2 regions of the Comamonas sp. Z3 genome follow, and region 1 is predicted to be linked to the other one. Evidence: riboswitches for the same ligand, from Rfam matches in the RefSeq annotation. Region 1 holds a riboswitch; the other holds the start of a gene.
What was found. A riboswitch is a leader RNA that binds a small molecule or an ion and turns the genes downstream of it on or off. The one in region 1 is predicted to bind cobalamin.

Region 1 (4,685 bases):
AATCACAGGCTTTGCCAAACCACGGACCGATGCCGTAGCCCAGAGCAATCACGCCGATCCAGGGCAGCAGAGGATAGGACGTGCGCAGTTGCACTCCAGCCAGCTCCAGCCAGCCACGGTCATGTAGGATCGCCCAGGGCATATGCATCACGTGGCCCGCAGGAAAATGCAGACCATCGAGCAGGTTGTGCCCCGCAATCAGCACCAGCCCCAGCAGCAGCAATGCCTTGCGTGGCAGCCATACCAGCACCGACAGGGCCAGCATGGAGAGACCGATCGCCCAGATCACCTGCAGAAAGATCTTGGCGGGAGGAAATTGGAAGGTCCAGGCAAAGTTGACGACCGTCACCTCCAGCAGCACCAAGAACAGGCCGCGCCGCCACAAAAAGCCGGATGCGGTGCGCGCCTGAGCAGCCCCGGCATGCCGGCTGGCATACAGATACGCCCCCAGGCCCGTCAAAAACACGAATACCGGCGCACACAAATGGGCCAGCATGCGCGGGAAAAACAGGCCGGGCGGAGTGTCAGCCACGACCATGGGGTCGGGAACCTGCAGATGCAGATAAAAGGTTTCACGGACATGGTCGAGCAACATGAACAGCATGACCAGACCACGCAGCGCATCGATCGATTGCAGACGGCCAGCACTTGCTGATGGAGAAGACAGAGAGGACAAGTTGTTGGCTTTATTGATATCGAATTATCAATATCATAACAATTCATACCCGGTGTCTGGCGCAGACATGCTCGATTTCACCTCCGCTTCCAATGCGCAGGTCGAGGACCCGGTCGACAGCCCGAGCCTTGGACAGCTCTCCCAAGCTTCACATGAGACGCTGCATATGAACGGTCTGCCATAGCGGGTCTTCTTCGCGCTCGATCACCGCAAAGCCCTGTCTTTGCCAGAACTCAAGAGCTCCCTGCAGGAATGGATGGGTGTGCAGATAAAGCACTTGCACCTGCTGGGCCAGAGCATGGTGCATCAGCACATCCAGCATCGCCTGCCCCACGCCTGAGCGCCGGAATTGCGGCGCGACAAACAGGCGCACGACCTCGACCACCTTCTGCGGTCCGAAATCCAGTTGCGCAAATCTGCCGTCATAGTCCCGGCAGGCAATCGTGGCCTGCACGCTTTGGTCAGCATCGAGAGCCGCCAGCATGCAGCCGCTGCCCGACAGATAGGTCTCTTCGAAATGGCGAAGATCCTCGGGAATTTCCAGTGAAGCGATGCGCCCTCCGAACATGGAAACACGTGCGCTTTGCAGAAAGCTGTGAACCTGATGCAATTCACGAACGCGCTGGATGGAAATGTCTTGCAAGCGGGGCATGGAGAGGCAATCCGAGCTCATTCGTCGTCTTGGCTTGGGACTGTTGCTACAAAATCAGCTACATTACCGCAACTTTGGTTTCACAAGAACATGCGTGCGCTGCGGCGAATGCATGAGGGAATCCAGTGGTCAGGCACCTTCGGGGCCGGCCCGTGAAATGGAACTGCCCCCGCAACTGTAGGCAATGAGCCAGCCATCACACAGCCACTGAACATCTGTTTGGGAAGGCGATGAGCCAGCGATGATTTGCCAGTCAGGAGACCTGCCAGAGCACCAACAATTCATTGCCGGCGGGGTGTCCGGGAAGTGAGCATTTCATCGCTCCGCTAACGTGCTGCCACTCAAGGCAAAGTTCAGGCGCGTGTCCTGCTATGTCTTCCAAGGTGCTTTTCGCCGCTTCTGGAAAGATATTCCGATGCTGCTTCGAAGCCTTGCCAGCACTGCCCTGCTCGCTACCGCATTTTCCGCTCATGCAACCGACTTTCCTGTGCAACTGCAAAACTGCGGCTACACCCTCACTCTCGACAAGGCGCCCACCTCGGTGGTCACCATAGGTCAGGCAGGCACTGAAATGCTTTATGCCCTCGGCCTGGGCGACAAGGTTGTCGGAACAGCGCTCTGGTTCAACCCGGTACAGCCCCGCTTCAAGGCTGTCAACGACAAGGTGCCACGCCTGTCCGACAACATTCCCAGCTTCGAGTCGGTCCTCGGCAAGCGCCCCGCCTTGGTGGTTTCGCAGTTTGAATGGATGGTGGGCAAGGATGGCGTGGTGGGCACGCGCGAGCAATTCCATGATCTGCGCATCGCCACCTATGCCATGCCTGCCGACTGCGAAGGCAAGAACAATCTTGTGGGATCGGACGGCACGCGTACTGCCAGCTACGACGTGAAAGCCCTGTACAAAGGCATTCGCCAGCTGGCCCAGGCTTTTGATGTCGAGGCCCGCGGCGAAAGCCTGGTCAAAGCGCTGAGCGATCGCCAGACCCAGGCCGTGGCCAAGGTCAAATCCTCCGGGCTCCAGAACCTGTCTGCCGCACTGTGGTTCTCCAGCGCAGACCTGGCCGCCGACCCCTATATGGCCGGCAAGAACGGCGTGGCCGGCTACATGATGCAAGCTCTGGGCTTGCGCAACGTCATCACATCCGCAGAGGAGTGGCCGACCGTGGGCTGGGAGACGATTGCCAGGGCCAATCCCTCGATTTTGATCGTTGCCCGCATGGACCGTCGCCGCTTCCCCGCAGACGACTACCAGAAAAAGCTGGACTTCCTCAAGAAGGATCCCGTCACCCAGCACATGGATGCCGTCAAGAACGGCCGCATCGTGATCGTCGACGCCGATGCCCTGCAGGGATCCATCCGCCAGGTGGACGGCATGGAGCAGATTGCCAATGCGGTGCTGACGATCGAAGGCCTCTCCAAATAAGCCAGGCATCAACGAAGTCCGCATGCCGGCGCACCTTGCCCCGGCCGCTGAGCCATGAATACCTACACGCCGAGCCTTTCCAGACCGCATCTACCGGCCGGCCGGTTGCTGCGCGCCGCCCTGCTCGGGGCCGCAGCAGCGGCCTTGCTGCTGCTGGCCGTCGTGTCCGGCATAGCGATTGGCGAGACCGATATCTCCGCCCGCATCGTATACGAGGTGCTCGCAAATCAAATGCTGGGCACCAGCTACGTCATAGACCCCATCAATGCGGGCATTGTCTGGAATTACCGCCTGAGCAGAGCCCTGGTCGCAGCCAGCTGCGGGGCCGGGCTGGCCGTCTGCGGCGTTGTTCTGCAGTCCCTGCTGCGCAATGCCTTGGCCGAGCCCTACCTGCTGGGCATTTCAGCAGGCGCTTCCACGGGGGCCGTGCTGGTTTCGGTCGCCGGCCTGGGTGCGGGCTTGGTATCGATGAGCACCGGGGCTTTCCTCGGAGCGGTTTGCGCATTTGCCCTGGTGGCCTTGCTGGCCCATGCCGCTGGCAATGGCGGCCTGCGTAACGGCGGGCAAATCGTGCTGGCCGGCATTGCCGGCTCGCAGCTGTTCAATGCGCTGACCTCGTTAATCATCACCAAGTCCGGCAGTGCCGAGCAGGCGCGCGGCATCATGTTCTGGCTGCTCGGCAACCTGAGCGGCGTGCGCTGGCCCGATACGGTTTTGACGGCATCGGTGACTATGGCAGGAGTGCTGGTGTGTCTGATGCATGCCCGCTCTCTGGACGCGTTCACCTTCGGCAGCGAATCGGCCGCCGCGCTGGGAGTGCCCGTGCGCCGCGTGCAGCTGACCCTGCTGCTGGCAGCTGCCTTGATGACAGCCGTCATGGTTTCCGTGGTCGGAGCGATTGGCTTCGTGGGCTTGGTGATTCCTCATGCGGCCCGTCTGCTGGTTGGCGTGCGCCATGGGCGCCTGATCCCGGCCAGCGCCTTGATCGGAGCCATCTTCCTGATTGCCGCCGATGTGGTTTCACGCACCCTGATCAACGGACAGGTTCTGCCCATTGGCGTCATCACCGCCCTGGTCGGCGCGCCGGTGTTTGCCGGCATTTTGCTCAGAGGCCGAAGAGGTCATGCATGACGCCTGACCCCCTCGCCAAGCCGGACATTGTCGCGCTTGAAGCATGCGATATCAGCTGGAAGGCGCGTGGCACAGCCATTGTCCAGCAGGTCTGCCTGCAAGTGCAGCCGGGTGAAATGCTGGGACTCATAGGGCCGAACGGCTCGGGTAAATCCAGCCTGCTGCGACTGCTATCCGGTGTGCTCAAGCCCAGCTCGGGCGAGGTGCTGCTGGGGGGACAGGCACTGCGGCGCCTGCCAAGGCGTGCCGTGGCGCGCCGGCTGGCCTTGGTGGCGCAGGACGCCGACACCCTCGATGCCATCACCGTGGCCGAGGCCGTGGAGCTCGGGCGAACGCCCTGGCTGTCCGCGTTGGCTCCTTTGTCGACCTCCGACCAGAACATCGTCAAAGATGCGCTGCGCGATGTCGGCCTGCTATCCAAGGCAGGCAGCCGCTGGAACACCTTGTCGGGCGGCGAGCGCCAGAGAGCACATATTGCACGGGCTCTGGCGCAACAGCCCCAGTTGATGCTGCTCGACGAACCCTGCAACCACCTCGATATCCACCAACAACTTTCGCTGATGCAGCTGATCCGGAAGCTTCCCATCACCAAGGTGATCGCGCTGCACGACCTCAACCAAGCCATGGCCTGCGACCGTCTGGCCGTCATGCATCAGGGCCGCCTGGTTCAGCTGGGCAAGCCCCTGGAGGTGCTGAGTCCGGATTTGCTGCAGCAAGTCTTTCAGGTTCAGGTGCGCGCCTTGCTGGATCCGGAAGACGGCAGCCACGTGCTGCGCTTTCAAGCGATGGCCAGTCACTAAAAC
Region 2 (4,685 bases), on a different contig from region 1:
TGCCGGCCACACCCAGCGCAACCAGCAAAGCGTCGCTGAGCACACACAGAGCCACGCAGGCCTTCACATGTTCGCCCTGCACTGCCTGACGCAGCACATACAGGTTCTGGGCACCGATGGAAACAATGAGCGATGCGCACACCGTGAAGCCTGCCATCCAGGCGGAATAAAAATTAGTTGTCATGTCCATGAGCCGTTGACTCCTCCAAACCGGCCCGGATTCTTGCTCTGCCCGGCAATTAAGTAAAATTACATTTACTCAATACAATGAAGAATTTCTAATGTTTGACTACGCAGGACTGGAAGCGCTTGCCGCGGTATTGCGTGAGGGAAGCTTCGAGCGTGCGGCGCGCAAGCTGCATGTCACCCCCTCCGCCATCTCCCAGCGCATCAAGTTGCTGGAAGAGCGCGTGGGCCAGGTGCTGGTGTTGCGCGGCACGCCTTGCAGCGGCACGGAGGCCGGCCGGCGCCTGTGCCTGCATGTGGAGCAGGTGGCGCTGCTGGAAAACGATCTGCGCCGCAAGAACCCCGAGCTGGTCCCCGAAGGCCAGACCGCCCTGCCCACGCTGAAGCTGGCAGTCAATGCCGACTCCCTGTCGACCTGGTTCATGGATGCCATGGCGGCTTTCACGCAGGACGGCAACGAGTTGCTGGACATCAGCATCGACGACCAGGACCACACGGCCAAACGCATCAAGGAAGGCGAAGTCATGGCCGCCGTCACGGCCACGGGCTCGGCGATAGCTGGCTGCAACACCTGGCCGCTGGGTCGCATGCGCTATATCGCCGTGGCCAGCCCGGAGTTTGTGCAGCGTCACCTGGCCCAGGCCGAGTCGGACCAGGAGCTGGCCCAGATGCTGGCCAAGGCGCCCATGATGTACTACGGCCGCAAGGACAGCCTGCAGGACCAATGGCTCCATGGTCTGGGGCTGGACGGACGGCGCAACAATGCGCGTCACTTTCTGCCTTCCAACCAGGGCTACACCCGTGCCGTGGAACTGGGCATGGGCTGGGGCATGCACCCGGCCCAGCTGATCACCCCACAGCTGGCCAGTGGCGATCTGATGGAACTGCTCCCTGGCAGGGATCTCCACATCCCCATGTACTGGGCCCATACCCGCAATGCCCAGGCCAGCCTGCGGCGACTGACCGACTGCATCATCCATGCCGCGGCCGCCTGGCTGGAGCCCATGCAGGACTAGCTCAGGCAGCAGCAGTCTTTTTCAGGCCGTAATAGAACACCCATGCAGCCGCCAGATACAGCAAGGGATAAAGCGCCAGATAAGGCGCCAGGTTCAGATAGGCCGACCACCGGTCGGCCGCGAAAAAGCCTGCATGCACCAAGGCCGCAAGCAATGCCCCGCTGCCCGTCAGCAGTCCGGCATAGGCCAGCAAGGTAGTCAGGCGCAAGCCCGGCCTGCCACGCTCGACCAGCCGCAACCGGCCTGAACGCAGCTGCACGGGAATCTGATAGAGGCGAGCGAGTGCCATCAGGAAGACGATGGGCACCAGGATCAGAGGCAGGAAAAACATGTCTCGCGGTGCAATCAGGGGCGATGCTCGGACTCCACATGGCGCGCGGCCGCCCTGGCCTGGGTGAGCATATGAAAGTCCAGAATGCGTGTCGCCATGATGGTCTCCCAGAGGAAGCAGCACAGCGCCAGCACAAAGGCCAGCACCCCCAGCAGGAAGCTGAACACGGCATAGCCGTGGCCGCTGACGCCGTAGGCCTGGCCCACGAACAGCAGCACGATGGTCAGCCCTATGCACATGCCGCACAGCGTCAGCAGCGCGATGGAGACGTTGGCCAGCCGCCCGCGCTCGCGCAGAAAATGCAGCTCCTTGAGGTGGCGGGCGATCAGATCGTGATCGTCCAGCGTGCGCAGGCTTTCCTCCAGCTTGCGGGCGCGATCAATGATGCGGGCCAGCCGCCCCGCTACGGAGCCAATCATGCCGGCCACGGCAGTCAGAAAAAAAACCGGCGCAACAGCGAGCTGAATGCTGTGGGTGACGGTCTGTGCGTCGATAGACCAGATGCTCATGATGTCCTCAGAATCGGGGGCTTTCTCAGCCTCTATTTTGTGCATAAATATCAGCTCAGTTTTGACTGCGGCCACTCAAAAACAGCCGCCGGCGACATTGCAGGCGGCTGCAGCCTGTTTGGGTATCGGATATCGATCACGAGCGGCGTCGCCACAGTGCCTGAACTTGCACCAGCGCCTCGCTGAACGCGGCGCCTACCTTGTGCCGTGCCTCGCTGCCCCAAAGGAATCGCCCTGAACTACCAGACCATATCTGGATGCGCTGCTATATAATTTTTCGTTGAAACAAGTCTCGGCACGCCCGTGCAGCAGGCTTTTTCTCCATGCGACAGGTGCCCGGTGCTTCATCGGGTTAAACGGGAACAAGGTTCAAAGCCTTGGCTGCCCCCGCAACGGTAAGCAGATCAAACCACTTCATGGCTTTTGCGCTTGCAGGAGTCTGTCACTGGTGTTCTACGTGGCCTCTTCGACGAGGTGCGCGGCAACGCCGGGAAGGCGAAGTGACATGCCTCGCGCAATCTGCCAGCCCGGATACCGGCCTGTTGAGCGCTGACCACCCGGACCCAGTTCCGGCAGTCGGCATGTGCAACGAGCGTCTGCGGGGAGCAGCGTGACGGCAACAGGCTGCGAGGCCCGCCCTCCGCCCGATCTCGTCACCGGCACGCAAACCGTCTGCCCTGGCTAATGACAATGAGACACCTTGCACAGGCTTTCGCCTCGCGCTTTGGGCCCGCTGGCGCCATGCCCACCTGGGGCCCCGCCCGGCTGCAGCCATGACCCAGCCGTTGACACAGATGTTCGTCCAGCAACGCCATCAGCTGAAGCTATGGCTGGCCATGTTGACGGCAGTGCTGCTGCTGTCTCTGACTCTGGCCATCACCTTGGGGCCGGTACGGATCGCCCCCGGGCAAGCCTGGCAGATCACGGCTTATGAGCTGGGTCAGCGCCTGGGCCTGGACTGGCCTTCAGGCAGCTGGAGCAGCGCCCAGTACCAGATTGTCTGGCGCGTGCGCCTGCCGCGCGTATTGCTGGCAGCCCTGACCGGCGCAGGCCTTGCGCTGGTGGGCGTGGCCATGCAGGCCATGGTGCGCAACCCGCTGGCCGACCCTTATCTGCTGGGCGTTTCATCCGGTGCGTCGGTCGGGGCCGTAAGCGTGCTGGCCTTCGGCGCACTGGCATTTGCCGGCGAGCTGGCCTTGCCGCTGGGCGCTTTCAGCGGCGCGCTGCTGGCCTGTGTGGCCGTGTACTTCCTGGCCCATGCCAATGGACGATTGCAGGCATCGCGACTCATTCTGGGCGGCGTGGCCATTGCCTACTGCCTGGGCGGCGTCACCAGCCTGATTGTGCTGACGGCCGATCAGCGCGAGCTGGCCAACTCCGTGCTCACCTGGACCCTGGGCAGCCTGGCCGGAACCCGCTGGCAGGAGCTGGGCCTGCCGGCTGCCTTGCTGGCGGCTGGCGTGGCCCTGCTGCTGACACAGGCCCGCTCACTCAATGCATTGCTGGCAGGCGAAGAGACCGCCGCCACGCTGGGAGTGGACACCACCCGCACCAGGCGCTGGCTATTCGTTCTGGTGTCGATGGTGACAGGCGTGCTGGTGGCGCTGACGGGTCCGATCGGCTTTGTCGGTCTCATCGTGCCCCATGTCGCCCGCATGCTGGTCGGCTCCGAGCACCGGCGCGTGCTGCCTGTAGCCGCTCTCACAGGTGCCATCTTCCTGATCTGGGTCGACGTGTTCTCTCGCATCAGCTTTGCCCCCGCCGAAGTACCTGTCGGGGTCATCACCTCGCTGCTGGGCGGCCCCTTCTTTGTATGGATGCTGTGCCGCAAGAGCGTGCGGGAAAAGGGCAATCCGTGAGTTCCGCATCCAGCTCTTCCTGCCTGCTGGAGGCCAGCCGCCTGCATTGGCAGACGGCGGCCGCCTCCATAGTCAAGGACATCAGCCTGCATATCAGGCATGGCGAACTGGTCGGCCTGCTCGGCCCCAACGGCAGCGGCAAGTCCACCCTGCTGCGCATGATCTACCGCATACTCAGGCCTGCCAGCGGTGCGGTCTGCATAGACGGACAGGACGTCTGGCTGCGCAGCGCTCGCGACAATGCCCGCTCCATGGCGGTGCTGACCCAGGAAAACGCCAGCGAGTTTGATCTGCGCGTCTGCGATGTGGTGCTCATGGGTCGCATGCCGCACCAGAGCTCTTTCGCCCGGGATAGCGAGCAGGACTTCCGCATCGTCGCCCAGTCCCTGGCCCAGGTCCGTGCCCAGTCGCTGGCGCAGCGCATGTTCTCCACCCTGTCAGGGGGCGAAAAGCAGCGCGTGCTCATGGCCAGGGCACTGGCCCAGCAGACCAGGCTGCTGGTGCTGGACGAGCCTACCAACCACCTGGACGTACGCCACCAGTTCGAGCTGATGAACCTGATCCGCAGCCTGGGCCTGACCACGCTGGCCGCGCTGCACGAGCTGCCACTGGCCGCCCACTACTGCGACCGTCTGTACCTGCTCAAGGCAGGAGAACTGGTGGCGCAGGGCACGCCGGCCCAGGTGCTGACCGCGCAGGCCATTGCCGAAGTCTACGGTGTGCGTGCCCAGGTACGCCTGAGCGAGCGCAGCGGCAGACCGCTGATCGAGTTCATGCCGGACGA

Region 2: linked by a shared signal. The riboswitch ahead of FSY59_RS04350 (iron ABC transporter permease) and the one ahead of FSY59_RS26835 (ABC transporter substrate-binding protein) in region 1 are both predicted to bind cobalamin.

Annotation. Positions count from the first base shown of each region.
Region 1 is NZ_VOQU01000013.1:13,197-17,881, reverse strand. It holds gene FSY59_RS26845 (DUF1624 domain-containing protein) at 1-676, opposite strand, end outside; gene FSY59_RS26840 (GNAT family N-acetyltransferase) at 825-1,328, opposite strand; cobalamin riboswitch at 1,387-1,613, shown strand; gene FSY59_RS26835 (ABC transporter substrate-binding protein) at 1,816-2,751, shown strand; gene FSY59_RS26830 (iron ABC transporter permease) at 2,806-3,882, shown strand; gene FSY59_RS26825 (ABC transporter ATP-binding protein) at 3,879-4,682, shown strand.
Region 2 is NZ_VOQU01000001.1:926,857-931,541, reverse strand. It holds gene FSY59_RS04370 (LysE/ArgO family amino acid transporter) at 1-190, opposite strand, end outside; gene FSY59_RS04365 (HTH-type transcriptional regulator ArgP) at 282-1,202, shown strand; gene FSY59_RS04360 (hypothetical protein) at 1,204-1,533, opposite strand; gene FSY59_RS04355 (DUF2721 domain-containing protein) at 1,548-2,042, opposite strand; cobalamin riboswitch at 2,356-2,600, shown strand; gene FSY59_RS04350 (iron ABC transporter permease) at 2,837-3,901, shown strand; gene FSY59_RS04345 (ABC transporter ATP-binding protein) at 3,898-4,685, shown strand, end outside.